Regions from separate parts of the Mesorhizobium sp. M0029 genome, predicted to be linked through region 3. Evidence: predicted binding sites of a transcription regulator. Region 3 holds the regulator's gene; each other region holds the start of a gene.
What was found. Region 3 encodes PhoB, which activates phosphate uptake and scavenging genes when phosphate is short. Its sites were predicted from a motif close to TGTCATNNANCTGTCAT; they were not measured.
Positions count from the first base shown of each region.

Region 1: olsB (l-ornithine N(alpha)-acyltransferase) is a predicted target of PhoB. The motif match lies at 5,639-5,655, and genes of this name have one in related genera.
Region 2: NKJ76_RS18485 (DUF1045 domain-containing protein) is a predicted target of PhoB. The motif match lies at 2,054-2,070, and genes of this name have one in related genera.
Region 4: NKJ76_RS18790 (LTA synthase family protein) is a predicted target of PhoB. The motif match lies at 4,201-4,217, and genes of this name have one in related genera.

Region 1 covers NZ_JAMYVF010000015.1:60,728-68,649, forward strand. The annotation lists gene NKJ76_RS22965 (RsmD family RNA methyltransferase) at 1-539, shown strand, start outside; gene NKJ76_RS22970 (TrmH family RNA methyltransferase) at 574-1,431, shown strand; gene lspA (signal peptidase II) at 1,428-1,916, shown strand; gene acuI (acrylyl-CoA reductase (NADPH)) at 2,022-3,011, shown strand; gene NKJ76_RS22985 (response regulator) at 3,154-5,442, shown strand; gene olsB (l-ornithine N(alpha)-acyltransferase) at 5,719-6,594, shown strand; gene NKJ76_RS22995 (trimeric intracellular cation channel family protein) at 6,679-7,311, opposite strand; gene grpE (nucleotide exchange factor GrpE) at 7,409-7,922, opposite strand, start outside.
Region 2 covers NZ_JAMYVF010000010.1:204,937-212,858, forward strand. The annotation lists gene phnN (phosphonate metabolism protein/1,5-bisphosphokinase (PRPP-forming) PhnN) at 1-120, opposite strand, end outside; gene NKJ76_RS18480 (alpha-D-ribose 1-methylphosphonate 5-triphosphate diphosphatase) at 117-1,271, opposite strand; gene NKJ76_RS18485 (DUF1045 domain-containing protein) at 1,306-2,013, opposite strand; gene iolB (5-deoxy-glucuronate isomerase) at 2,167-2,979, opposite strand; gene NKJ76_RS18495 (hypothetical protein) at 3,172-3,420, opposite strand; gene iolE (myo-inosose-2 dehydratase) at 3,430-4,347, opposite strand; gene iolD (3D-(3,5/4)-trihydroxycyclohexane-1,2-dione acylhydrolase (decyclizing)) at 4,495-6,345, opposite strand; gene NKJ76_RS18510 (bifunctional 5-dehydro-2-deoxygluconokinase/5-dehydro-2-deoxyphosphogluconate aldolase) at 6,379-7,922, opposite strand, start outside.
Region 3 covers NZ_JAMYVF010000018.1:72,896-80,817, forward strand. The annotation lists gene pstA (phosphate ABC transporter permease PstA) at 1-99, shown strand, start outside; gene pstB (phosphate ABC transporter ATP-binding protein PstB) at 117-941, shown strand; gene phoU (phosphate signaling complex protein PhoU) at 982-1,686, shown strand; gene phoB (phosphate regulon transcriptional regulator PhoB) at 1,703-2,392, shown strand; gene NKJ76_RS25270 (ROK family protein) at 2,423-3,658, opposite strand; gene xylF (D-xylose ABC transporter substrate-binding protein) at 3,924-4,964, shown strand; gene NKJ76_RS25280 (sugar ABC transporter permease) at 5,109-6,425, shown strand; gene NKJ76_RS25285 (ATP-binding cassette domain-containing protein) at 6,438-7,235, shown strand; gene NKJ76_RS25290 (CHASE domain-containing protein) at 7,390-7,922, shown strand, end outside.
Region 4 covers NZ_JAMYVF010000011.1:33,805-41,726, forward strand. The annotation lists gene NKJ76_RS18770 (cyclopropane fatty acid synthase) at 1-120, opposite strand, end outside; gene rplI (50S ribosomal protein L9) at 306-893, opposite strand; gene rpsR (30S ribosomal protein S18) at 1,161-1,409, opposite strand; gene rpsF (30S ribosomal protein S6) at 1,409-1,909, opposite strand; gene NKJ76_RS18790 (LTA synthase family protein) at 2,222-4,150, opposite strand; gene fabD (ACP S-malonyltransferase) at 4,428-5,375, shown strand; gene fabG (3-oxoacyl-[acyl-carrier-protein] reductase) at 5,436-6,173, shown strand; gene NKJ76_RS18805 (acyl carrier protein) at 6,395-6,631, shown strand; gene fabF (beta-ketoacyl-ACP synthase II) at 6,666-7,922, shown strand, end outside.

The DNA of each region.
Region 1 (7,922 bases), on a different contig from region 3:
GCCTGATCGCGGCGGCCAAGCGCCCGGTCAAGGTGCTGAACCTGTTCGGCTATACCGGGCTCGCGTCTCTCGTAGCCGCCCGTGCCGGCGCCGAGGTCACCCATGTCGATGCCTCCAAGAAGGCGGTCGGCTGGGCGCGCGAAAACCAAGAAATGGCCGGTCTCGGCAGCAAGCCGATCCGCTGGATCGTTGACGATGCAGTGAAATTCGCCGAGCGCGAAGAGCGCCGCGGCAGCCGCTACGACATCATCCTGTTCGACCCGCCTGCCTATGGCCGCGGACCCAAGGGCGAGGTCTGGCAGTTGTTCGAGGACCTGCCCGGCCTGACCGACCTTTGCCGCGCGATCCTGACGCCGAAACCGGTCGCCATAGTGCTGACCGCCTATTCCATCCGCGCCTCCTTCTTCGCCATCCATGCCTTGATGCGCGACACCTTTGCCGGCATGGGCGGCACGGTTGAATCAGGCGAACTGATCATCCGCGAGCAGTCCGCCGGGCGGGCGCTGTCGACATCGCTGTTTTCGCGCTGGGTGGCCTGAATGCCCCGGAGACCTGAATGCCCGGGAGTCCCGAATGAATGAGCGGCACGCCGGCGCGCCCGGGCAGGTCAAGGAAGTCACCAGCCTTGCCAATCCGCTGATCAAGGACATCAAGGCGCTCGCCCAGAAGAAATTCCGCGACCAGCAGAACGCCTTCATGGCCGAAGGGCTGAAGCTGGTCATCGACGCCCTCGACCTCGGCTGGTCGATCAGGACGCTGGTTTTCGCCAAGGCCGGACGCGGCAATGCGGCGGTCGAAAAGGTGGCGGCGCGCACGGTTGCCGCCGGCGGCACCGTGCTCGAAGTGTCCGAAAAAGTGCTGGTCGCCATCACCCGCCGTGACAATCCGCAAATGGTGGTCGGCGTCTTCCGGCAAAAACTGCTGCCGCTAAGAGACATCCGCGCTCACGACGGCGACGTCTGGGTGGCGCTCGACCGGGTGCGCGATCCCGGCAATCTCGGCACCGTCATCCGCACCGTCGATGCCGTCGGCGCCAAGGGCGTTATCCTGGTCGGCGAGACTACCGATCCTTTTTCTGTCGAGACCGTGCGCGCCACCATGGGCTCGATCTTCGCCGTGCCGGTGACCAAGGCGACGCCGGAAGCATTTCTGGCTTGGCGAAACAGCTTCTCGGGCCTGGTGGTCGGCACCCATCTGAAGGGTGCGGTCGACTACCGCTCGGTCGATTTCTCCCGAGGACCGGTGCTCTTGATGATGGGCAATGAGCAGCAGGGCCTGCCCGACAATCTGGCGGAAAGCTGCGACCGGCTGCTGCGGATTCCGCAGGCCGGCCGCGCCGATTCACTCAATTTGGCGGTCGCCACCGGAATCATGCTGTTCGAGATCCGGCGCGGCGCGCTGAAACTTACCCCCGAGGACGCCACATCGTGAAATCATGGTCTCCCTATGCGCTGCTGGTGGTGGTGGCAATCGCGCTCGACCAGTGGATAAAGCATCTGATCGAGACCGGCCTCGTCTTCCAGGAAAAGCTCGACCTGGTGCCATTCCTGGCGCTGTTTCGCACCTACAATACCGGCATCGCCTTCTCGATGTTCTCGTCCTTCGGCGACACCGGCCTGGTCGTCATCGCGGTCGTGGTCGTTGCCTTCGTGCTTTATCTGGCGACGCGCACGCCCTCCGGCCATGTGCTGGCCCGCATCGGCTTTGCCCTGATCATCGGCGGCGCGATCGGCAATCTGATCGACCGCGCCGTCTACGGCCACGTCATCGACTATATATTGTTCCACACGCCGGTATGGTCCTTCGCCGTCTTCAACCTTGCCGATGCCTTCATTTCGGTCGGCGCGGCGCTGGTCGTCTTCGACGAGTTCATCGGCTGGCGGCGCGAGGCCAAGCCGCAAGGCCCAGAAGCCTGACGGCCCGACTCTTTTGACCAATTGACCTCGCCGGACGGTCGCCGCACAGTTCGGCCAGAGCCAGCCAATGCCGACCGCCAGCCTTTGCGAAGCCGAGGAGAAGAGATGCCTGAAACCTTCAAAGCCATCCTCGTTTCGCGCGACGCCGAAAAGAAGCAATCGGTCGAGATCGTCGATTTCAGCGAAGCCGATCTGATGGAAGGCGACGTAACCGTCGCGGTCGAGGCGACGACGGTCAACTACAAGGACGGGCTGGCCATCACTGGGAAAGCGCCAGTGATCCGCCGCTGGCCGCTGGTGCCGGGCATCGATTTCGCCGGAACCGTCCTCTCCTCATCGCATGCCGACTGGCGCAAGGGCGACAAGGTCATCCTCAATGGCTGGGGCGTCGGCGAGACGCATTTCGGCGCCTATGCCGGGCGCGCGCGCGTCAACGGCGACTGGCTGGTGCCGTTGCCCGACGGCATCAGCGCGCACGATGCGATGGCGGTCGGCACCGCCGGCTATACGGCCATGCTCAGCGTCATGGCGCTGGAGCGGCACGGCATCCTGCCCGATCGCGGCCCGGTGGTGGTGACGGGTGCAGCCGGCGGCGTTGGGTCGGTCGCGGTCTCGATCCTGTCCAGCCTTGGCTATCACGTCATCGCCTCGACCGGCCGCAACGCCGAAAGCTCCTATCTGATCGACCTCGGTGCCGCCGAAGTGATTTCGCGCGAGGAACTCTCCCAGCCGGCCAAGCCGCTGGCCAAGGAGCGCTGGGCCGGCGGCATCGATGCCGTCGGCAGCCACACGCTGGCCAATGTGCTGTCGATGACCGCCTATGGCGGCGCGGTCGCCGCCTGCGGCCTGGCGGGTGGCATGGATCTGCCGTCGAGCGTCGCCCCGTTCATCCTGCGCGGCGTCTCGCTGCTCGGCATCGATTCAGTGATGGCGCCAAAGGCTGTGCGGCTGGAAGCCTGGCGCCGCATCGGCAGCGATCTTGATCTCAAGAAGCTCGCCGGCCTGTCGACGACCATCGGCTTCGACGGCATCATCACCGCCGCCCATGACATCGTCGAGGGCAAGATCAGGGGCCGCGTGGTTGTCGATATGTGAGGCTCCCGAAGCATGATCCCGAAAGGGAATCAGGTTTCGGAAAAGATCAGGCGATGCGGAAAACCGCCAAAAATGCATGACCGCTAAAATTCGAACGATCCGCCGCGCTTTTCCATAATCTCTATCTGGCAAGGATTTCCGCATGATCGCGGAGTCCGCCAGGAAAGAGAAGAGCCGTGCCGAAAGCGTCGACGGGCCGAGTCCGGCGACGGCGAAGCGGCAGCGTGTTGCGCCGCCGCCTCTGGCGCCGGATTTGCCGCGCCCCACGTCCGAGGGCCTGCCGTTCCTGACGGTGGTCGCCAGTGTCGTGCTGGCGGGCCTCTCCCACCTCACCGGTGCGCCGATCTTCATCACCCTCGGCCTGCTGGCGACAGGCCTTGCCGGCGTCGCCATGCACCTGCGCAGCCGGCGCACCGTCCGCCGCGCGGCGGCCTTGCTCGACGAAACCGCGGCCCGTAGCCGCGCCGAAATCGAGACGCTGGCCGACCGTATGTGGGAGATGCAGGAGAGCGAGGTACGTTTTCGCGGGCTGATCGATGCGCTCGGCGATCTCGTCGTCCACCGCGACCGCGATGGCCACATCGTCTACGCCAACAAGGTTTTCGCCAGCCTCGTCGGAACCGACCAACGCGACCTTGCCGGCAGGACCCTCGCCGAACACGGCATTGATGTCGGCATCGTCCCCGACGCCGCCTTTTCGGATCACGAATGCCTGAGTTCCACCGACGTCTCCATCCGCACGCCGAACGGTCCGCGCTGGTTCTCGTGGATCGAACTGTCGGTGCGCGACAAGGATAGCGGCGCCGTCTCGCACCGGGCGATTGCCCGTGACATCACCGCCCGCAAGCGCGCGGAATCCTCGTTGATCACCGCGCGTGAGCGCGCCGAATATGCCAGCCAGGCCAAGTCGCGCTTCCTCGCCACCGTCAGCCATGAGATCCGCACGCCGATGAACGGCATCATGGGCATGGCCAAGCTTCTGGCTGACACCAATCTGTCGCCCGAGCAGCGCACCTATGTCGGCGCTGTCTCGACCTCGGCCAGCGCCCTTTTGGCGCTCATCGAGGATTTGCTCGACTATTCCAAGATAGAGGCCGGCCGTTTCGACCCGGAGCCGCAGCCGACATCGCTGCGCGAAATCGCCGACAACATCATCGAACTGATGGCGGCGAAAGCCTTCGCCAAGAACATCGGCCTCGGCTGTCATGTCGAGCCCGACGTGCCACAGATGATCATGGCCGATCCGGGAAGAGTCAGGCAGGTGCTGCTCAACCTGATCGGCAATGCGATCAAGTTCACCGACACCGGCGGCGTGCTGGTTTCGGTTGCACGGGCCCGCACCGAGATCAGCGACCGCATCTGCTTCACCGTCGCCGACACCGGCCCTGGCCTGCGCGAAGACGATATGGAGCGCATCTTCGAGGAATTCGAACAGTCCGACGGCACCTCGACCCGCACCCATGGCGGCGCCGGCCTCGGTCTTGCTATCTCAAGGCGGCTGGTGACCGCCATGGGCGGCGCCATTTCGGTGTCGAGCCGGCTTGGCGAGGGATCGGAATTCGTCTTCGAGATCCCCGCCGCAGGAGCAACCGAAGCACCGCAGAACCGGCAGAACATCCTGGCCGGCCGGCGCGCCGTGATCGTGTCGAAGAACGCCGTCGAGGCCGACGCCATCGCCCGCACCATCCGCGCCCATGGCGGCGCCGTCGACGTCGCCGCAACCGCTTCCCAGGCGACGCCCTTCGCCGAACATTGCGATGTGCTGTTGATCGACGCGGCCCTGGAGGACGGCGACGGCAGACTGCTCAAGCGCCTGCGCCAGAGTGGCTTTGCCGATTGCGAGGCGATCACGCTGATCGCGCCGACCGACCGCGGCATGCTTGGCGAATTCCGCACCAGCGGCTACGCGACCTTCCTGGCGAGGCCGGTGCGCGGCGAAACCCTGCTGCGCGTGCTGCTGACCAGTCATGCCCCTGCCTTGCCGCCGCCCAAGTCGGAAAAGACCGGTGCGTCCTCGCTTCGTGCCCATGGCGGGCGCCAGCAAGGTTTGTCGGTGCTGATCGCCGAAGACAACGACATCAACGCCATGCTTGCCCGCGCCACGCTTTTGAAGGCGGGACATCGCGTGAAAGTGGTCGGCAATGGCAAGGCCGCGGTCGAGGCGGTGACCGAAGCCGGGCTGAAAAATCGCTTCGATGTGGTGCTGATGGATTTGCACATGCCGGTCATGGACGGGCTGGACGCGATCGCCGCCATCCGCCGCCACGAGGAGGAAATGGCTGTGCCGCCGGTTCCGATCATGGTGCTTTCGGCCGACAGCCAGGAAAAGACCCGCCACACCGTGCTCGCCCATGGCGCCAGCGGCTTCGTCACCAAGCCGCTCGATCCCGACGCGCTGGTCCATGCCGTCGAGGGCCAGGTGGCCGCCTGAATTCATGTCGCTCAAAAGTGGCCCCGGTTTTGAGAAGACGACATGCACAAAACAAAGACTTGAAGCGCGTCGCGTGAATCGTCCCAGCGCGACGCGCTTCAAGGCGACGCTGGCGCAATCCTCGCGTCACGTAGGTAGCCGAATGAGGGTTTTCGCCAGCCGACGAAGTATTGCCCGTCGCGCCGTATCACGGTACTGTCACAATCCTGTTGCACCTACACCGTATCCCCGTGCCAAGAGGGATGGCTCGAAGGAGAATCACTCGTGCATACAGTTATGCCGGAATGTGACACTCGGCCCAGCGCAGGCGGCGCTTTGCTCGCCGCGCGGAACGCCGATGCCGTCGCAACAGGCGCACCGCTGGGCCGTATCGGCAATCTCGAAGTGCGGCTTGCCCGCAATGAGGCCGAGATCGCCGCCGCGCAGGAAGTGCGCTACCGGGTGTTTTATGACGAGCTTGGCGCCAGGAAGGACCTGTTCCAGGCGCAGGACCGGCGCGACGCCGACCGCTTCGACCCGCTGTGCGACCATCTGCTGGTGCTTGACACCTCGATCTCCGGCCCCGAGCATCGCCGCATCGTCGGCACTTACCGCCTGCTGCGGCAAGAGATTGCGGCGACCGCCGGCGGCTTCTATTCCGAAGGCGAGTTCGAACTGACCAAGCTGATCGCCCGCCATCCCGGCCAGCGCTTCCTTGAGCTCGGCCGCTCCTGCGTGCTGCCGGAATACCGCTCGAAGCGCACCATTGAGGCGCTGTGGCAAGGCATCTGGGCCTACATCAACCACTATGAGATCGGCGTGATGACCGGTTGTGCCTCGTTCCCTGGCACGGTGCCGGCTGCGCATGCCGAGGCGCTCACCTACCTTGCCCATCACTGCCGGACCAACTCCGCCTGGGATGTGCGGGCGGTCTCCGGCCGCTATTGCTCGATGGATCTGATGCCGATCGAGGCGGTCAACGCCAAGGCGGCGATCGCGGCCATGCCGCCGCTGGTCAAGGGCTATCTGCGCGTCGGCGCCCGCATCGGCGACGGCTGCGTCATCGACCGTGAGTTCTCCACCGTCGATGTGTTCGTGGTGATGCCGGTCAAGGAAATCGGCGCCCGCTACGTCAACTATTATGGCGGGGAAGCGCAGCGCTTTGCGGCGTGAGGCAGTAGGCAGTAGGCAGTAGGCAGTAGTGAAGGCTGCCGGGATTCCTGACTACTGACTACTCCCTACTCACTAATCCCCTCCCTATGGAATATCCTCCGGTCGCCGTCCCGGGCGGCTCTTGTAGGATGGAAACGTCCAACCGAATTTCAGCGCGCCGCCGCGCACCAGGAAAGCCGCGGCGAAGCCGGCGACATCCGAGGCGAGCGGCGGCAGGCCGGCGAGATCGCCAAGTGTGTAGAGGCCGGCGCCCGCGAGTGCGGCGGTGACGTAGATTTCGGGCCTGAGCAGCACCGATGGCTCGCCGGCCAGCAGATCGCGCAGGATGCCGCCGAACGTAGCGGTCAGCACGCCCATAACAACGGAGACGACCGGCGAGCCGGTGATGGCCAGCCCCTTGGCCGCGCCCCTTACCGAAAAGGCCGCCAATCCGATGGCGTCGAGCCAAAGCAGCCATTTCCAGCGGGATTCGACGCGGTGAGCGATGAAGAAGACCAGCACCGCAACCGCCGCGCAAACCAGCACATAGCCGGAGTTGGCGACCCAAAAGACGGGCAGGTTGAGGATGACGTCGCGAAGCGTGCCGCCGCCAATGCCGGTGACGCTGGCCAGAAACAGGAAGCCGATAATGTCGAGCTGCTTGCGCGAAGCCGCCAACGCCCCGGTCGCGGCCAAGACGGCGACTCCGGCATAGTCGAGGAGGTCGATGGGCGTCAGGGACATGAGGTAGTAGGGATTGGGCAGTAGGGATTAGGGAAAGTATGAATAACACGAAGCCGCGCGATTGATACGCCTGCCTATCCCTATTCCCTACTCACGCATCCTTCTCGGCCTGCTCGTTCACCGGCCCCGGCTCGACCGGCGCTTCGGTGGCCGCGATCTTGGGGCCGCCCTTGGCGACCCCGACCATGGCCGGCCGCAGCACGCGCTCGCCGATCGAATAGCCCGGCTGCACGACCTGGACGACGGTGTTGGCCGGCACATCGGGATTGGGCACTTCGAACATCGCCTGGTGGAAATTCGGGTCGAACTTCTCACCTTCCGGTTCGAGCTTCTTCACCCCATGCCGTTCCAGCGTCGACAGCATGGCGCGCTCGGTGATCTCGACGCCGTCGATCAGCGCCTTGAAGCCGGCATCTCCGGCCGCTTTCGCCTCGGCGGGGATAGCATCGAGTGCGCGGCGCAGATTGTCCGACACCGACAGCATGTCGCGGGCGAAATTGGCCACCGCATAGGCGCGCGCATCATGCACGTCGCGGGCGGTGCGGCGGCGCAGATTCTCCATCTCGGCCGCGACCCGCAGCGCGCGGTCCTTCAGCTCCTCGTTT
Region 2 (7,922 bases), on a different contig from region 3:
ATAGCCGATTACCGTGTCCTTGCCGGCGCCGCTCGGGCCGACGACGGCGACAAACACGCCGTTGCGGAGCGGAAAGGCCTCGCTGCTGAGTTCGCGCTCGATCGACGCCGAGACCATCAGGCGACCCGGCGCCCTTGGCGCCAGACAGTGCGCACGACCGGCACATGGTCGTCGACGCGCACACGCACCAGATCGGCGCGGCGGCCCTGTTCGATGACGCCGCGGTCGTTGAGGCCGATCGCCTCGGCCGGATTCTTCGACACCATCGCAACCGCCTGCGGTAGGGAAATGCCCTCGACGACGTCGCCGAGGAAGAAGGCCGACTGGATCAGGCTGAAGGGAATGTAGTCGGACGACAGTATGTCGAGCAGGCCGTCGCCGGCCAGCGTGCGAGCCGAGACATTGCCCGAATGCGAGGAGCCGCGCATGACGTTGGGCGCGCCCATCAGTACGCCGAGCCCGGCATCCTTCGAGGCCTTGGCGGCTTCCAGCGTGGTCGGGAATTCCGCGACGCGCACGCCCTGCTCGATCGCCTCGTTGACATGGCCTGATGTGGCGTCGTCATGGCTCGCCAGCACAATGCCCCGCTCGTTGCAGGCGGCTGATATCGCCACCCGGTTCGGTCCCGAATTCTTCGCCGATTCCGACATCCGCTTTTCGCAGAACAATTGGAAGTCGCGATCGGTCAATTTCAGCTTGCGCTGATAGTAATGGGCGTAGGTCTCGAGATTGACGAACTGACGCTGTCCCGGCGCATGGTCCATCAGCGAGGCCAGCTTGACCCGCTCGTCGCCATCGAAATTGGCGAAAGCCCGCAAGCAATCCGGCGCCGAGACCTCGCAGCGCAGGTGCAGGAAATGGTCGGCCCGCAACCGGTCTTTCGCGACGCTGTCCTCGATCGCGCCGGCGAGCTTGCGGATGTCGTCGGAGGTAATATCCGCGTCCTCGTCCATGCCGACACGCAAAGCGTCGAGCACGGTGGTGATGCCGGCGGTGGCCACCTGCGCGTCATGGGCAAGGACGGCGGCGATCGGGTTCCAGCGCACTTTCGGGCGCGGCGCATAGTGGCCTTCGAGATGGTCAGTGTGCAGCTCGACCAGGCCGGGAATGATGTAGTCGCCGCCCATGTCCTCGCCGCCCATGCTCCCGCCGGTGTGGCCGGTGCCGGCGTCGACGCCGGAGATAAAACCGTCGCGCAGCACGAGCGACCCTTCGACGATCTCGTCGGCAAGCACGATGCGGGCGTTGTGGAGAACAGTTTCGGCGGTCATTCAGGCAGTCCTTGCTTACTCGGACGAATTGCGGTCAGGCGGTTTTTCGGGCAGCGCGGCGGACGAGCGCATGATGCGAAAGCACCATGAACGGAGCGCCCGGTTCGGTTTCGATGAACAGCGTCAGCGCATCCACCAGCACCGGCTGCTGCAGCACATCGGCGAACAGGCTGTCAATTGCCGCGCGCAGACGTTGGCTTTCCTGCGGCCCGGCCCGGCCGGACAGTGTCATGTGGAAGCGAAAGGTCTCAAACACATAGGGATAGCCCCACTGGCAGAGATTGCGGAACTCGGCCGGCTTCAGCGAATCCGGGCTGCGCCGCTCGATCTCGGCCTCGGTGAGCGGCGCGCGAAAACGGTCGAAGCTAAGCACGACATCATCGGCGAAACGGTGGAGCGGCGGCAGCGGGCCTTCCGGCATCAAAGCGAAGAAACCATCGATCTGGCTGACGACCAGGCGCGGGATGGTGACCGTCGGCGTTGCTTCGGCAAAGGCGTCCAGCGCCGCGCGCAACGAGCTTTCGGTTTCGTTGGCGGCCAACCGGAAGGGCGCTTTCAGCGTCGCATGAAAACCGTAGCGCCGCGCCGATGCGGTGTGAAAGGCGACTTCGGCCGCCGACAGCTCGCCCACCGCCTCGACCGGCCTGGTGGCGGCGCCAAAGGGGTCGCGGCCCAGCCAGTTGGCGGCGATCCGCGCCAACGGCTCGTCCTGCCTTGGGGTGAAATAGATGGCGTAGCGCATCGAAAAAATCCTCGTCAGCCCGCTGCCATAGGTGATTTCCATGACGGATTGACGAAGCTTATGCGGGTTTTCGAAGGCAAATCGACCCCATGGATCGTTAGCCGACGATTTTTTGCTGCTGGACCAACCGCTTCCGGCGCAAGCGAAGGCCGATCAGGCCTTCGTCAGCCACTCGTGCTCGGGCGCGTTGTGGAACTTCCACGTCCGCTTCGGCCCGGCCATGACGTTGAGGTAATAGAGGTCGTAGCCGTGGCAGGCGGCGCAGGGGTGATAGCCCTTGGGCACCAGCACAACATCGCCGTCCTCGATCGCCATGGCTTCGTCCAGCTCGCGGGCGCCGGTCTTGTCGGCGTCGGTGTAGACGCGCTGGAAGGCAAAACCCTGCGGCGGGTTGAGGCGGTGGTAGTAGGTTTCCTCGAGATAGGATTCGGCAGGCAGATTGTCCTGGTCGTGCTTGTGCGGCGGGTAGCTCGATGTGTGGCCGCCGGGCGTGATGACCTCGACCACCAGCAGCGAGTCGGCCGGCTTACCCTCGGGCAATATGTTGGTGACGTAGCGCGTGTTGGTGCCTTTGCCCCGAGTCTCCTGGCCGAGGTCGTCGGGTGCGATGACGCGAACGGGCAAGCCGCCGCCCAGGCCCGGCGCCGAGCAAACCGCGAGCTCGAGATCGGTGTCGGCGGTGACCGACCAGTCCGAACCCTCCGGAATATAGACCGACCACGGCTTGCCCTCGAAGGGCGACATGCGCTCGCCGAGCAGGCCGAGTTCCTGGCCGCCCGCCTTTGCCGTGCCCTTGCCGGTGACGAACACCAGGCACACTTCGCGATCCTGCGTCTTGCCGGATGCGGTCTCGCCCGGCTTCAGCCGGTGCAGGTCGAAGCCGACATAGGTCCATCCGGCGCTTTTGGGCGTGACATGCGCGACGCGGCCATGGCCCTTGTCGGCTTTGACGAGCAGTTTCGACATGTTTTGTCTCTCCTATCGCAAGTCTTCGAGGTCGGCCTCTCAACTTCGTCATCCTAGGGCGAAGCAGGAGCGAAGCTCCGTCGCGAAGACCCTAGGATGACGAAGCGAGGGACGTTCCGGCCAATCACCGACGTAGGCGATACGCCAGGTGTCCAGTGTCCGACCCGCAAGCCCTTCCGAGCCACGGCCGCTTCATTCCTTCGGTTCGGCGTCCGCCTTCGCTTCGCCGGTCTTCGGTCGATCAGGCGCAGCCTTGCTCTCCTCCACCGGCTTGTAAAGATAGAAGAACTGCCAGACGGCGTAGGCGGCAAAGCCGAGCGCAATGATGCCCCAGAATGGGGTGCCGGAGGCGAATTCTATTCCGGCCCAGATCACGCAGACGGCGACGACGGCAACGCGCCGCCACAGCGGCCGGAAGAACGGGTGCTCGTAATCCTTCATCGGATCGCCTCAGGCATTGGGAAAACCCTGCGTTTCCACCGTGTAGCCGGCCGCCGTCATCACCCGCATCAATTCCTTGTGGCCGACCTGCGCCATCTTGAGCGGCGGGTTCTTCTTCGGGTCCTGCTCGGCCTCGACGACGAACCAGCCTTCATAGCCATGGTCGGCGAAGCGCTGCACGATGGCGCCGAAATCGAGCGAACCGTCGCCAGGCACCGTGAAGGCACCGAGCGCCACGGCGTCGAGAAAGGACTGCTTTGTGCGGTCGAGCCCGTCGATCACGCCCATGCGCACATCCTTCACATGGACATGGCTGATCCGCTTGTGGTGGTTGTCGATGGCGCGCAGCACGTCGCCGCCGGCAAAGGCGAGATGCCCTGCATCGAGCAGCAACGGAATGCCTTCGCCGGAATGGCGCATGAAGGCATCGAGCTCCGGCTCAGTCTCGACCACTGCCGCCATGTGATGGTGATAGGACAGCGGCATGCCTTGCTCGGCGCACCATTCGCCGAATTCGGTGAGGCGCCTGGCATAGGCCCTCATCTCGTCGTTCGACAATTTCGGCTTGGTGGCGAGAGGCCTGGAGCGATCGCCCTGGATCGAGCGGCCGACCTCGCCATAGACGATGCAAGGCGCATTCACCGCCTTGAACAGGTCGATCATCGGCTGGATGCGATCCTTGTTCCTGCCCATGTCCTCATCAACCAGGGTGCCGGAGAACCAGCCGCCGCACAGCGTCACGTCGGCCTGCTTCAGGATCGGCAGCATGATTTCGGGGTCGTTTGGGAAACGCCGGCCCATTTCCATGCCGGTGAAACCTGCCGAGCGCGACTGGCGCAGGCACTCTTCCAGCGAGACGTCGTCGCTGAGTTCGGCAAGATCATCGTTCCACCACGCAATGGGGGACATGCCCAGTTTGGCTTTCAAGTTTTAGCTCCGGTTTCTTGTTCACCCTCCCCCTTGTGGGGAGGGTCGCTGCGAAGCAGCGGGGTGGGGTGCGGCGCCAGACCCCCACCCGGACCTTCGGTCCGACCTCCCCACAAGGGGGAGGTAGGGGGCAGCGCTGACTTAGCATCAATCGCCAATAGTCTGCATCTGCCGCTTTTCGTCATAGGCCTTGCGGGCTGCGTTGACCTGCGGCCGTGCGGAGACTTCCGGCACCGCGACATCCCACCAATGGCCGCCGGCATCGGTGGAAATCAGCGGGTCGGTGTCGATGACCAGCACGGTGGTGCGGTCGTTGGTTTTCGACTTTTGCAGCGCGGTCTCCAGGCCGGTGATCGACGGCACCTTCTCGGCAATAGCGCCCATGCTGGCCGCATGCGCCGCGAAGTCGATGTCGGGCAAGATCTCGTGGCGCGCGTCCTTCAGGAGGTTGTTGAAGTTGGCGCCGCCGGTGGCCATCTGCAGCCGGTTGATGCAGCCATAACCCCTGTTGTCGAGCACCACGATGGTCAGCTTCAGGCCAAGCATCACCGACGTGGCGATTTCGGAATTCATCATGAGGTAGGAGCCGTCCCCGACCATTACGACGACCTCCTGGTCGGGCTTGGCCATCTTGGCGCCGAGCCCGCCGGCAATCTCGTAGCCCATGGTCGAGAAGCCATATTCGCCATGGTACGAGCCGGGCGCGCCCGCCTGCCAGAGTTTATGCAGTTCGCCCGGCAGGCCCCCCGACGCATTCAGCAAGGTCACGCCGGACCCCAGCGCGCGCTGCACGGCGCCGATCACCTGCGCATCCGAGGGGAAGGCGGCGTTGGTCGACGCCGTCACCTTGGAGGCTTCGGCCTGCCAGGCCTTCTTGCCCCGGGTCGCATTGTCGGTCCATGTCGCCGGTGCTTTCCAGCCCCCCAGCGCCGCACCGAGTTCGACAAGCCCTTCGGCCGCGTCGGCGACCAGCGGCAGCGCACGATGCTTGCCGGCATCGAAAGGCTGCACGTTGAGTCCGATGATGGTCTTGCCGGAATTCTTGAACAGCGCCCATGAGCCGGTGGTGAAATCCTGCAGGCGGGTGCCGATCGCCAGCACGACATCGGCCTCTTCCGCCAGCCGGTTGGCCGCGGACGTGCCGGTGACGCCGACTGCCGCCATGTTGAGCGGATGTGTGTCGGGCAGCGAGGATTTGCCGCCTTGCGTCTCGCAGACCGGAATGCCGGCGCTCTCGGCCAATTTCGCCAGTTCATCCGAAGCCTGCGAATACAGCACGCCGCCGCCGGCGATGATCAGCGGTTTTTTCGCACCCTTCAGCGCGGTGACCGCCGCCGCCAATTCATGCCGGTCCGGACGCGGCCGGCGCTGGTGCCAGACGCGCTCGGCGAAAAAGCTCTCGGGATAGTCATAGGCCTCGGCCTGCACGTCCTGGCAGAGCGACAGCGTCACCGGGCCGCATTCCGCGGGATCGGTCAGCACCTGCATGGTCCGCGCCAATGCCGGGATGATCTGCTCGGGACGGGTGATGCGGTCGAAATAGCGCGACACCGGACGGAAGCAGTCATTGACCGTCGCGGTGCCGTCGGAAAAGTCCTCGGCCTGCTGCAGCACCGGATCGGGGATGCGGTTGGCGAAGACATCGCCCGGCAAAAACAGGACGGGCAACCTGTTTACGTGGGCGAGCGCCGCCGCCGTCACCATGTTGAGCGCACCGGGGCCGATCGAAGAGGTCGCGGCCATGAAGCGGCGGCGGAAATTGGCCTTGCCATAGGCGATCGCCGCATGCGCCATCGCCTGCTCATTGTGGGCGCGGAAGGTCGGCAATTCGTCGCGCAGCTGGTACAGCGCCTCGCCGATGCCGGCGACATTGCCGTGACCGAAGATCGCCCACACACCGCCGAAGATGGGCACTCTTCTGCCGTCGATCTCGGTCATCTGCTTGCTCAGAAAGCGGGTCAGCGCCTGCGCCATGGTCAGGCGGATTGTCTTGCTCATGGTGTTTTCCTCCGCAGTCCTCTTGCCGCGCCTTTATGCTGCTTTACGGCCACGCGCGGCAAGCCACGCTTCGGTCAACTGTTCGAAGCGCGCGGCCATGTCGGCGATAGCCTCGTCATCCGTCATCTTGCCGGCCAGCCATTGTTCCGCGGCGTGGACGAAGATGGTGCGGCCGACGGCAAAGCCCTTGACGATCGGCGCCTTGGCGGTGGCGGCAAAGGCCGCTTCCAGTTCGTCCTGCGGCGCTTCGAGGCCCAGCAGCACGACGCCGCGGCACCACGGATCATGCTTCAGGATCACCGCTTCGATCTTGGCCCAGGCGCCGGCCGACGCCTGCGGTTCGAGCTTCCACCAGTCCGGCTTGATGCCAAGCGCATAGAGTTCTTCCAGGGCGCGCGGGATCGTCGTGTCATCGAGCTTGCCGTGCTTGCCGGCGATGATCTCGACCAGAAGCTCCCGGCCGACCTTCCGCGCGGCTTCGAACAGCGAGCGCAGCTTCTGCTGCTGCTCTTCCTTGAGCGCTGCCGGATCGTCGGGGTGATAGAAGCACAGGCATTTGATGCAGTGGTCGACCGGCCATTCCACCAGTTGCGAGCCGATGTCCTGCGAGAACTCGAAGCGCAGCGGCCGCGAGCCCGGCAGTTCGACGGGACGGCCGAGCCAGGCAAAGGGGTGGCGGGCGAATTCGAACATCGCTTCGCGGCCATGCTTCTCGTCGATCAGCATGCCATAGCCGTCGCGGCCGGCGGCGACTTTCGCCGCAGCCTTGACCGCCAGCACCTTGAAATCGCGGATGCGCGCCGGATCGGCGCCGGTCTTTGCCGCGACGTCCTCAAGCTGCACACGGTGGTCGCAGGCGAGCGCCATCATCGAGGGGATATCGCGGCGGCGGGTCGTCGCCCAATGGATGTGGTTGATCGCCTCGTCCTTGCGCAGAGCGAGGTGCTTGCTGCCGTTCCTGAGGAAGAACTGCAATTCCTCGAAGGTCGGATATTCCGGCGCGCAGAGCAGCCGCGACACGGCGAAAGCGCCGCAGGCATTGGCCCAGGTCGCCGCCGTTGCCAGGTTTTCGCCACCGAGCCAGCCGCGCAGAAAACCGGACATGAAGGCATCGCCCGCGCCGAGCACATTATAGATCTCGATCGGAAAGCCCTTGCCGACGATACCGTCTTCCAGATCGTCGCTGACCGGCCCGTCATAGACGATGCAGCCCATGGCGCCGCGCTTCAGTACGATGGTTGCCTTGGACAGCGCGCGGATCGTCTTCAGCGCGCTCAGGCAATCGTCGGCGCCCGAGGCGATCATGATCTCTTCCTCGGTGCCGACGATGAGGTCGCAATCGGGCAGCACCGTCTTCAGCTGGGCTGAGACGCGGTCGGATTTGACATAGCGCTCAAAACCTTCGGCATGGCCGGCGAGCCCCCAGAGGTTGGGGCGGTAGTCGATGTCGAACACCACCTTGCCGCCCCTGGCCTTGATGATGCGGATCGCCTTGCGCTGGGCGGCGTCGCTGTTGGGCCGGGAAAAATGCGTGCCGGTGACGACGATCGAGCGGGCCGAGGCGATGAAGGCTTCAT
Region 3 (7,922 bases):
GAGCGCATGTCCGGCGCCATCATCATCCTGCTCGTCTTCCTCATGGCCATGAACATCACCGCGATCGTGCTCCGGCGCCGGTTCGAGCGGCGCTGGTAGAAAAAAGGCAATTTGGTATGAACATCATGACCGAACAGTCCCTTGAGAATGCAGTGGGCGACAAAATGAACGCCAAGTCGAACGAAGTCATCAAGATGCGCGGCGACAAGGTCGGCGTGTTCTATGGCGAGAAGCAGGCGTTGTTCGACGTCAATCTCGACGTCCGCCAGAACCAGGTGACGGCGCTGATCGGCCCGTCCGGCTGCGGCAAGTCGACCTTCCTGCGCTGCCTCAACCGCATGAACGACACCATCGATTCGGCGCGGGTGACCGGCAAGATCACGCTCGATGAAGACGACATCTACGACAAGAACATCGATGTCGTCGAACTGCGCGCACGCGTCGGCATGGTGTTCCAGAAACCCAACCCGTTCCCGAAGTCCATCTACGAGAACGTCGCCTACGGCCCGCGCATCCATGGGCTGGCTAAGCGCAAGTCCGACATGGACCAGATCGTCGAGCAGAGCCTGAAGAAGGCTGCGATCTGGAACGAGGTCAAGGACCGCCTGCAGGAGCCCGGCACCGGCCTGTCCGGCGGCCAGCAGCAGCGCCTGTGCATCGCGCGCGCCATCGCCGTGTCGCCGGAAGTGATCCTGATGGATGAGCCCTGCTCGGCGCTTGATCCGATCGCCACCGCCCGTGTCGAGGAGCTGATAGACGAGCTGCGCCAGAACTACACGATCGTCATCGTCACCCACTCGATGCAGCAGGCGGCGCGCGTGTCGCAGCGCACGGCGATGTTCCATCTCGGCTATCTCGTCGAGGAGGGCGCAACCGACAAGATGTTCACCAACCCCGACGACAAGCGCACCCAGGATTACATTACCGGCCGCTTCGGCTGAACCTTCCGGCGGGTGAATTTCAGGCACGAGGACCAAGATCATGGGTGAACATACCGTCGCCTCCTTCGATGAAGAGCTCGGGCAGATCAGCAAGCTGATCCGCGACATGGGCGATCTGGCAGGCTCGATGGTCAGCGGCTCGACCAGGGCGCTGCTCAATTCGGACAATGCGCTGGCACAGCGTGTCGTTTCCGACGACGCCATCATGGATGCGCGCCAGCGCGAACTGGACGACCGCGCCATCACGCTGATCGCCAAGCGCCAGCCGATGGCCAACGATCTGCGCGCCGTGGTCGGCTCGATCCGCATGGCCGGCGACCTCGAGCGCATCGGCGATCTCGCCAAGAACATCGCCAAGCGCGTCGGCACCGTGGGCCTCAGTGTCACGCCGCGCGACCTGTCGCACTCCATCGACGCCATGGCGCAGCTGGTGCTGATCCAGGTGCAAGGCGTCGTCGAGGAATATGCCGCCACCGATGCGGCAGCGCTTGCAAAACTCAGGAATGACGACGAGCGCATCGACGTCAAATACACGTCCGTGTTTCGTGAGCTCTTGACCTACATGATGGAAGACCCTCGCAACATCACCGCCTGCACGCATCTCTTGTTCTGCGCCAAGAATCTTGAGCGCATCGGCGATCATGTCACCAACATCGCCGAAAATGCGTATTATGTGCTGACCGGCCAGCAACTGCCCGCCAATCGTCCGAAGCAGGACGAGACGGCGATGGCCATGCCGGCCTGATGAGGGTGAACTGCCGATGATCGCGCCACGCATCATGGTCGTGGAGGACGAGGAACCGCTAGGCGTGCTCCTCCGCTACAACCTCGAATCCGAAGGCTATCACGTCGAGGTGGTGACACGCGGCGACGAGGCCGAGATCCGCCTGCAGGAAAACGTGCCCGATCTCCTGGTGCTCGACTGGATGGTGCCCGCTGTTTCCGGCATCGAGCTCTGCCGGCGGCTTAGAGTGCGGCCCGAAACCGAGCGGCTGCCGATCATCATGCTGACCGCGCGCGGTGAGGAAAGCGATCGCGTGCGCGGCCTGTCCACCGGCGCCGACGACTATCTGGTCAAGCCATTCTCGACGCCGGAGTTCATGGCGCGAGTGAAGGCGCTGCTGCGCCGGGCCAAGCCGGAAGTGCTGTCCAGCGTGCTCAAGGTCGGCGACATCGTGCTCGATCGAGAATCGCACCGGGTCTACCGCAAGAAGAGCGAGATCAGGCTCGGACCGACCGAGTTCCGGCTGCTCGAATTCATGATGCGCCATCCCGGCCGCGTGTTCTCGCGCAGCCAACTGCTCGACAATGTCTGGGGCGAGACGATCTATATCGACGAGCGAACCGTCGATGTCCATGTCGGGCGGCTGCGCAAGGCCGTCAACAACGGCCGCATGCCGGATGTCATCCGTACCATTCGCGGCGCCGGCTACGCGATCAGGGAAGATTAGGATGCTGCGCGTCGCGCCGTTGCCGGCCTTTCAGGCGACATGCTTGCCAGATTTGGGCTGAATGCCCGGTGCGAAAATCTCCTGGTCGACGAAGCCGAGTGCGCGCATGGCGCAGCCTTCGCGGATCAGCGGCAGTTCGTTGGGCTCGGTGTCGAAGGAGATCGACTTCGAGTGCTGGCCGCCGGCAGTCTGGGCGATGGCCTCGCGCAATGCCGGCTCGATCAGGTCGAAGGCGGCGGCGCTGACGCCTACCATGGCGACGGGTGCCGGATCGATCAGCGCAAACAGGCTGCCGAGGCCGAAGCCGAGCGCCTCGCCGGCCTTGCGATAGGCTTCGCGCTCCGGGCCGTCGGTTTCGCGGGCGCGCGCGGCGAGTGCGCGCATATCAGCGTCGCCGATATCGACCGGCTCGGCATCCTCGCCCATCATTTTGGCGCTGCGCCAGATGGCGTAGTTTCCGGCATAGGCTTCCACGCAGCCGCGCCGCCCGCAGCGGCAGAGCGCGCCGCCCGGACGGTGGATCATGTGGCCGAACTCGCCGCCCGAGGAATGGGTGCCGGTGAACAGTTCGCCTTTCAGCACCAGGCCCATGCCGATGCCGTGCGATAAGAGGATGGCGATAAAATTGTCGCGGTAGCGCTCGGGCTGGCGCCATTGCAGCGCCACCGCCATCATGTTGCAATCGTTCTCCATGGTGGCAGGAATGCCGAATTCCGCTTCCAACATGTCGGCGAAGGCAATGTCGGTCAGTGGCGTGATCGGCGACCACAGCATGGCGCGCGCCTGCGAATCGGTGATGCCCTGGATGCCCATGGCAATGCGGGCGATGCTCTGGACATCGAGGTCGGGATCCTCAAGCCGCCGCCGGACGATTGCTACGCATTCGCCAATCAGCTCGTCGCGCGGCTTGGTCAGCGTGTCCAGCCGGCGCTGTTCCTCGGCGACGACGTGGCCGGCATAGTCGATGACGGTGACGGACAGGAAATTGAGCGACAGCACGACGGTCATCACCGCCGCCGCTTCCGGGTTGAGACCAAGGCCCACCTGCGGCCGGCCGCGTTTCAGTGCGCCGGTCTCGCCAGGTTTGCCTTCAATCAGGATGCCTTCTTGAATCAGATCAGACGAGATTGCCGATATGGTCGAGTGGCTGAGGCCGGTGGTCGCCGCAATCTCGGTCCGCGACGGCTGGCCGGCCCGGCGCACGGCTGAAATCACCATCGCACGGTTGCGACGGCGCAGATCGTCGTGGCGGATTCCAACCGACATTTGTTTCCTCCCGGCCTCCTCGCGCCTCATGATAGTGAAGGCGTTCGACGGCACCAGCCAAATATTGGCAGACGCCGGCAGCCCTGTCATTGTTTATTGCGGACCTCGAAAAAATTCGGCAAGGCCATCAGAATCCATCAGAATCGATGTTGACAGCGCCTTATCATTGAACCAGTATTTTTTCGAGGCTCGAAAAAATAGGGCCTCTGTGTGCCGGCCCTCGGGCCAGTTTTGTCGCGCCGCACGCGGCGCAGGGAGGATTATGATGGACAGATTTGCAGCCGCCATGCTGGCGGGTGTCGCCATGTCGCTGGCGCTGGTCTCGGTCGCGCAGGCGAAGGACAAGGTCATCGGCGTGTCGTGGTCGAACTTCCAGGAAGAGCGCTGGAAGACCGACGAGGCGGCGATGAAAACGGCGATCGAAGCCGACGGCGACAAGTACATTTCGGCCGACGCGCAGTCCAATCCCGGCAAGCAGCTGACCGACGTCGAAAGCCTGATCTCGCAGGGCGCCAACGCGCTGATCATCCTGGCGCAGGACGCCTCGGCCATCGGCCCGGCGGTGCAGAAGGCGCTGGACGAAGGCATTCCGGTCGTCGGCTATGATCGCCTGATCGAGAACAAGGACGTCTTCTACCTGACCTTCGACAACAAGGAAGTCGGCCGCATGCAGGCCCGCGAAGTGTTCAAGGCGAAGCCCGAAGGCAACTATGTCTTCATCAAGGGCTCGGGCTCGGATCCGAATGCCGATTTCCTGTTCTCGGGCTCGATGGAAGTGCTCAAGGAAGCCATCGACTCGGGCAAGATCAAGAATGTCGGCGAGGCCTATACCGATGGCTGGCTGCCGGCCAACGCCCAGAAGAACATGGAACAGTTCCTGACCGCCAATGACAACAAGGTCGATGCCGTGGTTGCGGCCAATGACGGCACCGCCGGCGGCGTTGTCGCCGCGCTGACGGCGCAGGGCCTTGCCGGAACGGTTCCGGTCTCGGGCCAGGACGGCGACCATGCCGCCCTGAACCGCATCGCGCTCGGCACGCAGACGGTGTCGGTGTGGAAAGACGCGCGCGAACTCGGCAAGAACGCCGCCGAGATCGCCTCGCAGCTTGCCGATGGCAAGAAGACGGGCGACATTGCCGGCGCCAAGGACTTCACCACGCCTGGCGGCAACACCGTCAAGTCGCTGTTCCTGACCCCCGTCGCGATCACCAAGGACAACCTCAACGTCGTCATCGACGCCGGCTGGATCAAGAAGGACGAAGTCTGCACAGGCGTCGCCGCCGGCAGCGTCGCGGCTTGCAACTGATCTCGCCGACTTGAAGAAATGAGGCGCCGCGGCTGTCAAGCCGCGGCGTTTTCTCTACGAGAATTGTGTGTTTCCGCCATCGGCGGCAAACTTCTAGGCTGTGGTCCGGCATCCGCGCCAGACGGCAAGCCGCTGGAGGACATCATGACCGACACGACCTCAAATCCGCAGGCCGATACGGCGCGAGCGTCTGAACTCGGCGCGGTCGCCCGGTTCGTGAAAGCGACCGAGCTCGACACGCGTATGCTCGGCATGGTCGGCGCGCTGCTGGTCATCTGGGTCGGCATACATATCCTGTCGGGTGGGCTTTTCCTGACGCCGCGCAATCTTTGGAACCTGTCGGTGCAGACGTCCTCGGTCGCGATCATGGCGGCCGGTATGGTACTGGTCATCGTCATGCGCAACATCGACCTTTCGGTGGGCTCCGTCGAAGGCGTGATCGGCATGATCATGGGCGTGGCACAGGCCGAATTCCTCATTCGCGTCATCGGCTTCCAGCTTGGAAACCCCTGGCTCTGGATCATCTCGCTTGCCGCCGGCGTGGTGCTTGGTCTGTTGATCGGCGCGTTCCAGGGCTTCATCATCGCCTATATGCAGGTTCCGGCCTTCATCGTGACGCTTGGTGGCCTGCTGGTCTGGCGTGGCATGGCATGGCTCATCACCAGCGGGCGCACGGTCGCGCCACTCGACGCCACCTTCCAGCTGATGGGCGGCGGACCACGCGGCTCGATTGGCGCCGCTGCCAGCTGGATCGTCGGCATCTTCGCCTGCGCGGCGGTCGCCTTCGCGCTGTTCAACGGTCGCTCGCAGCGCAAGCGCTTCAGCTTTCCACTGCGCCCCGTCTGGGCCGAGACCTTGCTTGGCGTGGTCGCTTGCGCGGCCATCCTCGGCGCCGTGTGGATCGCCAATTCCTATCCATGGCCGATCGGCATCGTGCGCCAGTACGCACAGCAGAACGGCATCACCGATCCCGAAGGCGGGCTGTTCATCGCGCATGGCATCGCCATACCGGTGCTGATGGCGGTGATTGTCGGCATCATCATGACGTTCATCACCAAGCGCACGCGTTTCGGCCGCTATGTCTTCGCCATCGGGGGCAATCCGGAGGCAGCGGAACTCGCCGGCATCAACACGCGCTGGGTGACCATGAAGGTGTTCATGATCATGGGTGTGCTGGCTGCAATCAGCGCGGCGATCTCGTCGGCCCGTCTCAATGCGTCAACCAATGCGCTGGGCACACTGGACGAGCTTTTGGTAATCGCGGCCGCTGTCATCGGCGGCACGTCGCTCGCCGGCGGCGCCGGAACGGTGATGGGCGCCATGCTCGGCGCGCTTCTGATGCAGTCGCTGCAATCCGGCATGGTGCTGCTCGGCATCGACTCGCCGCTGCAGAGCATTGTCGTTGGCGCTGTCCTGGTCATCGCCGTCTGGCTCGACACCGTCTACCGCAAGCGCGTCTAGGGAGGAACGATTATGGAAAAAACTGCTCCCACCGGTACGCCACTGATCGACATGCGTAACATCTCGATCGCGTTCGGTGGCATTCGCGCCGTCGACGATGCGTCCATCGATCTTTTCCCGGGCGAAGTGGTGGCGCTGCTTGGCCACAACGGCGCCGGTAAGTCGACGCTGATCAAGATCCTGTCGGGCGCCTACAAGCGCGATGCCGGCCAGATCTTGGTCAACGGCCAGGAGGCCTCGATCTCCAATCCGCGCGACGCCAAGAAATACGGCATCGAAACGATCTACCAGACGCTTGCGCTGGCCGACAATGTCGACGCTGCCGCCAACCTCTTCCTCGGCCGCGAACTGATGACCGCGTGGGGGACACTCGACGATGTCGCCATGGAGGCCGAGGCGCGCAAGGTGATGGGCCGGCTCAATCCGCGCTTCCAGCGCTTCAAGGAGCCCGTGATCAAGCTATCGGGCGGCCAGCGCCAGTCGGTGGCGATCGCACGCGCCATCCTGTTCAACGCCCGCATCCTGATCATGGATGAGCCGACGGCGGCGCTCGGGCCGCAGGAGACGGCGCAGGTCGGCGAACTGGTAAAGCAGCTCAAGGCCGACGGCATCGGCATTTTCCTGATCAGCCACGACATTCACGACGTGTTCGAGCTTGCCGACCGGGTCTGCGTAATGAAGAACGGCCAGGTCGTCGGCACCGCGCGCACCACCGATGTGACTCAGGACGAAGTGCTCGGCATGATCATCCTGGGAAAGTGCCCGCCCGGCGCCATTCCCGGTCCGGGTGCGCTGAAGATCGCGGCCTGACACCACGCTATCGTCAGCTTTCATGTTCACTGATGTTCGATCGATAAGCCGGCTAAATATGGGTGATATGCCAGCTGTCATTATGGCTTGGCCGCGCCATTGTCTTGCCGCGGCGACTTGCCCATAAAGGTTCCGAACCGTCCATGGGCCTGCGTTGAAGAAGTTTTTCCCGATCCTTGCCTTCATTGCCGTTGCACTGATCAGCCTGACGATGGCGGGCTTCGCCTATTTCGCCACCCAGGAAGCGGCGCGCATCAAGTTCGAGGCGACGGCCGACGACGCGCTCAACCGCATCGAAAGCCGTATCGATCTGCATCTGTCACTGCTGCGCTCGACGCAGGCGCTGTTCGACTCCCGCAACGGCGAGATTTCAGGTAGCGAATTCAAGGCCTTCTTCAGCGCCCTCGATGTCGATAACAATTTCGCTGGCCTGCGCGGCATCGGCTATCTCAGGCTGGCCAAGACCGGTGACGAAGCGGCGGTCGAGCGCGACATGTTGCGCGACCGCGGCGCCGCCCACACGGTCTATCCGGACACGACACAGCCGTGGCGCACGCCCGTCGTGCTGTTCGAGCCGCTCGACCCTGCCAACGAATCCACCATCGGCTACGACATGTTCACCGAGCCGGTGCGGCGCGAGGCGATCGAAAAAGCGCTGGCCGATGACGCACAGCACGCAAGCGGTCT
Region 4 (7,922 bases), on a different contig from region 3:
CATATGCACCGGCTCGCCGCTGCCGTCGCCGAAAACCACTGTCGAGCCCTTCGGCCCGGTGACTTTCAGATTGCCCGTACGCACCAGGCGGTCGAGAACGCGCTTCAACAGAATATTCATCACCAAATGTCCCCTCACGGTCAGACTGGCGGACCAATTCTGCAACAATATATAGGGGTTCGAAAAGTTCCATTTGGCACAAAAATGCCCGGGCGAGAGGCCCGGGCATTGGTCCAGAAAGGCTGGATGACGAGGAAGTGATTGGAGCGCTGCTCCCTCGCTTCCCGATCAGGCCCAGTGCGGGATCAGGCGTTGTCTTCTTCGCCGCCTTCGAACTCGGTGTTCGGGTCGAAGAAGTTCTCCGGCCGTGCGTTGTCGTTGATGTCATCGCCATAGATGGCTTCGGCGGTGGTCAGCGTCTCGCCCTTGGCCTGGCGCTCGGCTTCGTCGGCCGTGCGGGCGATGTTGAGGCTGATGGTGACCTCGACTTCCGGATGCAGCGCAATCGCCACATTGGTGACGCCGATGGTCTTGATCGGCTGGTTGAGCTGGATCTGGTTGCGGTTGACCGAGAACCCTTCGGCGGTCAGCAGGTCGGCGATGTCGCGGGTCGACACCGAACCGTAGAGCTGGCCTGTCTCGCCGGCCGAACGCACGGCGATGAAGCTCTTGCCGTCGAGCTTTTCGGCAACCTGGCTGGCTTCCGACTTGCGCTCGAGGTTGCGGGCTTCGAGCTGCGCGCGCTGCCCTTCGAACTTCTTCTTGTTGGCTTCGTTGGCGCGCAGCGCCTTGCCCTGCGGCAAGAGGAAGTTGCGGGCAAAGCCGTCCTTGACCTTGACGGTATCGCCCATCTGGCCGAGGCGGGAAACGCGTTCGAGAAGAATCACTTGCATGGTTTTGTTCCTTCGTCTGGGCACCGACCGCGGGATCGGCGCCGAATTGAATGGAACAGGTCAGGAAGCTCTGAGCGCCTTGGCGCCGGTGTCGCTGTCCTGCCTGTCGCGGCAGTTAGAGGCTTTTCACCTCAACTCGGGATTTCAATGCATGTCGCCAAGAGTGGTCCCGGTTTTGGGACAACGACATGCATCATCAAATTACCCCTGCGGCGCCCGTCGCCGTGGGAGAAGGAAGCAGGCGGCGAACCGCCTGCTTCGGAGATCTTAGCGAACCACGTAGGGCAGCAGGCCGAGGAAGCGGGCGCGCTTGATCGCCTTGGCGAGTTCGCGCTGCTTCTTCTGGCTGACGGCGGTGATGCGCGACGGCACGATCTTGCCGCGCTCGGAAATGTAGCGCTGCAGAAGACGCACGTCCTTGTAGTCGATCTTGGGCGCATTGGCGCCGGAGAACGGGCAGGTCTTGCGGCGGCGATGGAACGGGCGCCGGGTCGGGATCTGATTGATGTCGACCATTATTCTGCACCTCCTTCAACGCCTTCGCGCGGACGGCGCGGACCACGATCGCCACCGGCGTCGCCAAATGAGCGCGGCGGACGATCGCCACGGTCGCCGCGGTCACGGTCGCCAAACGAGCGCGGACCACGATCACCACGGTCGCGGTCGCCGAAGCCGCCGCGTTCCGAGCGCTCTTCGCGCTTCTGCATCATGGCCGACGGGCCTTCCTCATGCGCCTCGACCTTGACGGTCAGGAAACGCAGCACGTCCTCGGACAGGCCCATCTGGCGCTCCATCTCGTTGAGCGCTGCCGGCGGGCAGTTGAGGTCCATAAGCGTGTAGTAAGCCTTCCGGTTCTTGTTGACCCGGTAGGTGAGGGACTTCAGTCCCCAGTTCTCGACCCGGCCGACGGACCCGCCATTTGCGGAGATGACGCCCTTGTACTGTTCGACAAGCGCATCGACCTGCTGCTGCGAGAGGTCCTGCCGGGCAAGGAACACATGTTCGTATAGAGCCATAGTGGTTCAGTGCCTTTCTTCGTTTCTCTCCCGGATCCTCGCGGCAAAAGCCTCTGCAACTTCTCTGACCCGCTGATCCCGAAGGGGCGGGGAAGAAAGGAGCATTTCGAGACGGTCGAGAGCGGAGACACGGGAGGCGGAAGCGCTTCTGGCCTCACACGAAGGTTTTGGGTAAAACCTCCGGCCCTCCGTTCAGCCCCCAGCAAGGACCGGCAGATTGCGGGCGTCTATATAGCAATTTGGCTGGAAGGCAAGGGTAACGCATGCTCCGGACAGCGTCCTGGCGTCGCAGGGTTGGATAAAGACCAGGCATCAACTCGTATGCGGGGTACCACCGTTGATCGTTTCGGGGAAGAAGTCCGGAGCCGCCTTACGCTTGCCGAACATCATGTCGTATTGCAGCAGGCGGTAATCGTTGATCGCCGGATCGACGTCCTTCTGCCGCGCCCAGTCCGGCGTGGCCTCACCTGACGGTGTCAAAAGCAGATTGCGGTCGACGACGCGATAGCGTTCGCGCAGCGCGCCCAGGAAGCCGGTGTAGTAGGGGTGCGTGATCCCGGCCGTTGTCAGGATGTGGTAGGGCAGGAAGGCCGGGCTCACGGCGCCCATATCCTGCGCCGGACCGGTGCGGTTAGACCAGATGACCAGCGGCGTCTGATGATGCTCCAGTGCCGCCGCCGGCGTCGGTTCCTTGCGCGGCGCGACATTGTCCTTCAGGTAACCGGTTTCGACATAGACGGGGCCGAGCGGCGGCAGATGGTCGCCGAAGAAGGCGATGACCGTCGGCCGGTCGCGCTTCTTCGCCCATTCGATCAGCCGCTCGAGGCCGCGATCGGCATCGGCGGAGCCTTCGGCATAGCTGAGCAGCGATTCCCGCGCCCATGTGCTGATCGGCGCCGCGACCTTGTGGGTCGGATTGTAATAGCGGTACGGCTCGTAGGGACCGTGGTTCTGCAGGCTGACGGCGAAGAAGAACACCGGCCGCTCGCTGGCGTCGGCCTCTGCGATGATCTCGTCGGTCATCGACGCATCGGAAGCCAGCGGCCCGCGCTTTTCCAGTGGCGGCAGCGTCTCTTCCGAGCGGAAATCGTTGAAACCGAAATCGGCATAGACGGCGCCTCTGTTCCAGAACCAGTTGGTGCCCGGATGGATGGCGCGCGCCCGGTAGCCCTCGCTTTTCAGGAAGGTCGCCAGCGACGGCGTCGGCGTGCGCACATATTGCTGGTAGGGGATCGAGCCTGCCGGCAGGAAGGCATTGGAAAAGCCGGTCAGCGCCTCGAATTCGATGTTGGCGGTCATGCCGCCGAATTCCGGCGAAAACATATAGCCGGAACGCAGCGCCCGCACATTGGGGATCGGGTCAGGCGTGATTGTGACGCCGGGCAGCTTGGTCGGATCCCAGAAAGATTCGCTCATCACCACGATGATGTCGGGTTTCTCATCCGGTACCGAGGCCGCCACAGCAGGCCTGTCGATAGCGTCGATCGCCTTGTCGGAATAGCCCGCCGGCGCCGAGACATGCGCCATCGGCACGTTGAGCGCGAAGGCCAGCGCAAACCCGTTGGAGGCGTAGTTCTCCTTCTGGTCCCACATGATCGGGATGATCTGCAGCCGGTCGCGGGTCCATGAGAAGGTGGCGTAGTCCATGATCGAGACGAAGAAGGCGAGCAGCGGCACTGCCAGCGTCAGCCGCGCCAGCCGCCCTTTGCGGCTGAGGATCGGAACCTTGCGGCGCCACAACCGCCAGCCATAGATCAGCAGCGACAGGCCGGCGACGATGCCGACCGCCATGGCGAGCGCCGTCCAGGGCCGCTCGCGCACCAGGAGCGGCATCAGTGCCATGATCTGGCGCGAATAAAGAAAATCGGTTGGGTAGAGCGGATCGCCGAGATAATGCGACTTCTGATGCCCGACAAAGGCCAGCGCCAGCGTCAGCGGCGCCACGATCATCAGGCTCTGGTGACTGCGGCCAAGCACGGCGTCCAGTCCCATCAGCACCAATGCAAAGACAATGATGGTGGTCCAGCCCGGCTTGAATGGCTGCAGGAAGAAGTCGACTGTGCCGAAGAAGTCGCCGCGCACGATCCATTCGATGGCGAACACCAGGATGGCGGAGGCAAGCAGCGTGACCAGACCGTAGCGGATGACCGGCCATCTGCGCCCCGGCAGGTAGCCGGTGGACGGATCGTCTTCCAAGAACTGTGGCGCGGATACGGCCGCGCCCTTCCTGATCCTAGCCACGTCTCTTCCCCCGGCCCAAGCAACGCGCATTTCCACTCGCGCCACCGTTCTGTCATAGAACTGTCATGCAAAAGCTAGCGCCTGTGGCGAAAATAAGAAGAGCCAGCAAACGATTCGTGAGCGGTTTTCATCAGGTGTGATCGGCGAAAAGCCTTTGGGAACAGGGACTCGAGGTCAGCTCCGGTTCAAGCGAGAGCGGAAATGCCGCCTCCGGGCTTGACTTGACGGTCCGCCTTGCGTCACAGGCAGGAAAAATCAGCCGCTGGAGAGCGCCCAAATGGCCGTCGCATTCACCTTTCCGGGACAGGGCAGCCAGGCTGTCGGCATGGGCAAGGACCTCGCCGACGCCTTCCCCGAGGCACGCAGGGTGTTCGAGGAAGTCGATGATGCGTTGGGCGAAAAGCTGTCGAAACTGATCTGGGAAGGCCCGGAAGAGGCGCTGACCCTGACTGCCAATGCCCAGCCGGCGCTGATGGCGGTCTCGCTGGCGGGAATCCGCTCGCTGGAAGCGCGCGGCTTTTCGCTGAAGGACAAGGTTGCCTACGTTGCCGGTCATTCGCTCGGCGAATATTCCGCCCTTGCCGCGGCCGGTTTCGTTTCGGTCGCCGATGCCGCCCGGCTGCTGCGCATCCGCGGCAACGCCATGCAGGCGGCGGTGCCGGCCGGCGAGGGCGCCATGGCGGCGATCATCGGACTGGAACAGCCCGACGTCGAAGCCGCTTGCACCGAGGCCGCAACGGGATCCGGCAAGGTCTGCCAGATCGCCAACGACAATGGCGGCGGCCAGCTGGTGATCTCCGGCGCCAAGGCAGCGGTGGAACTCGCCGCGAAACTGTGCACCGAAAAGGGCGCCAAGCGGGCGCTGATGCTGCAGGTCTCGGCCCCCTTCCATTCGGCGCTGATGGCGCCGGCGGCCGATGTCATGCGCGAGGCGCTGGCCGGGGTGACCAAGAATGCACCGGTGGTGCCCGTCGTCTCCAACGTCACTGTAGTCCCGACCAGCGACCCCGACGAGATCGCGCGCCGCCTGGTCGAGCAGATCACCGGCCGCGTGCGCTGGCGCGAAACGGTGGAGTGGTTCGGCGCCAATGGCGTCGCCACGCTCTATGAGATCGGCGCCGGCAAGGTGCTGTCGGGCCTGGCGCGGCGGATCAACCGCGACATCGCCACATCGGCCGTCGGCACGCCGGCCGAAGTCGAGGCGGCGCTGGCCGCGCTTGCATAATCCACTGGCGATTCAACCCCTCCCGTGGGAAGGGTGTTCTCTTAAGATCAGGAGACGAAAATGTTCGAACTGACCGGCCGCAAGGCGCTCGTCACCGGCGCATCGGGCGGCATTGGCGAGGCGATTGCCCGGGTGCTGCATGCGCAAGGCGCCATTGTCGGCCTGCACGGCACCCGCATCGAGAAACTGGAGACCCTGGCCGGCGAACTCGGCGACCGGGTAAAGCTGTTCCCGGCCAATCTTGCCGACCGTGACGTGGTCAAGGCGCTTGGCCAGAAGGCCGAAGCCGAACTCGAAGGCGTCGACATACTGGTCAACAATGCCGGCATCACCAAGGACGGCCTGTTCGTGCGCATGGCGGACGCGGATTGGGACAGCGTGCTGGAGGTGAACCTCACCGCAGTGTTCCGGCTGACCCGCGAGCTGACCCATCCGATGATGCGCCGCCGCCATGGCCGCATCATCAACATCACCTCGGTGGTCGGCGTCACCGGCAATCCTGGCCAGACCAATTATTGCGCCTCCAAGGCCGGCATGATCGGCTTTTCCAAGTCGCTGGCGCAGGAGATCGCCACCCGCAACATCACCGTCAACTGCGTCGCCCCGGGCTTTATCGAATCGGCCATGACCGACAAGCTCAACGACAAGCAGAAAGACGCGATAATGGCCGCGATCCCGACGCGCCGCATGGGCACGAGTGTTGAAGTGGCGTCGGCCGTCGCCTATCTCGCCTCCAACGAGGCAGCCTACGTCACCGGCCAGACCATCCATGTCAACGGTGGCATGGCCATGATCTGACGGGATATTGCCGGGTGATAAGAAGACATGGCCGGCTTGTGAAAAGAGACCATTTCGCCTTGGACCTCGGCCATTTTTCGTGTAATGCGGCCCGCAACCCGGCGGTTCGGGCAAAAACCGGTCCGGCATCGTTGCGTTTCCGGCAGGACCATCTTTCAGCTTGATTAGCGGCATTCTGCCCGCTAACGAAGACAGACAAACAAAAGACGAGGATGCCCCAAATGAGTGACACCGCAGAGCGCGTCAAGAAGATCGTCATCGAACATCTTGGCGTCGATGCCGACAAGGTGACGGAGCAGGCGAGCTTCATCGATGATCTGGGCGCGGACAGCCTCGACACGGTCGAACTCGTCATGGCGTTCGAAGAAGAGTTCGGCGTCGAGATTCCGGACGATGCGGCCGAGACCATCCTGACCGTCGGCGATGCCGTGAAGTACATCGACAAGGCTTCGGCCTGACACTATCCGCAGTCATCACCGGGGAGGACCTGCGATGAGGCGTGTCGTCGTCACGGGCCTTGGCCTGGTTTCGCCGTTCGGCATGGGCTTCGAGCACAGCTGGAAGGAACTTCTGACCGGCCGCAGCGCCGCCAAGCGCGTCACCGAGTTCGAAGTGGAAGATCTTGCCTGCAAGATCGCCCACGTCATTCCTCGCGGTGACGGCACCAACGGCACGCTCAATCCCGAAGCCGTGCTCGAGCCCAAGGAACTGCGCAAGATCGGCGACTTCATCCTTTACGGGATTGCGGCCGCCGACGAAGCGCTGAAGGATTCCGGCTGGGAGCCCAGCACCGAAGCCGAGCGCTGCGCCACCGGCGTCATGATCGGCTCCGGCATTGGCGGCCTCGAGGGCATCGCCGAGAACGCTATCATCCTGAAAGAGCGCGGACCGCGCCGTATCAGTCCATTCTTCATTCCCGGCAACATTATCAACCTGGTATCTGGCCAGGTATCGATCCGGCATGGGCTGAAAGGCCCCAACCACGCCGTCGTCACCGCCTGCTCGACCGGCGCGCACGCCATTGGCGATGCCGCCCGGCTGATCATCTTCGGCGATGCCGACGTGATGCTGGCCGGCGGCGCGGAATCGCCGGTGACCAGACTATCGCTTGCCGGCTTCGCTGCTTGCCGGGCACTGTCCACCGACCGCAACGACACGCCTGAGAAGGCCTCGCGTCCCTATGACCGCGACCGTGACGGCTTCGTCATGGGCGAGGGCGCCGGGGTCGTCGTGCTGGAAGAACTCGAACACGCCAAGGCGCGCGGCGCCAAGATCTATGCCGAGGTCACCGGCTACGGCCTGACCGGCGATGCCTATCACATCACTGCACCGGCCGAAGACGGCGACGGCGCCTTCCGCTGCATGACGGCGGCGCTGAACCGGGCCAAGCTGACGCCCGCCGACGTCGACTACATCAACGCGCACGGCACCTCGACCATGGCCGACACGATCGAACTCGGCGCCGTCGAGCGGCTGGTCGGCAACGCCGCCTCGAAAATCTCGATGTCGTCGACCAAGTCGTCGATCGGCCATCTCCTGGGTGCCGCGGGCGCCGCCGAGGCGATCTTTTCGATCCTCGCTATCAGAGACAACATCGCGCCAGCCACCATCAATCTTGACAACCCGGAACGCGAAACCGCGATCGATCTTGTTCCGAACACGCCACGGCATCGCCAGGTCGACGTGGCGCTGTCCAACTCCTTCGGCTTCGGCGGCACCAACGCTTCGCTGGTATTCCAGCGTTATACA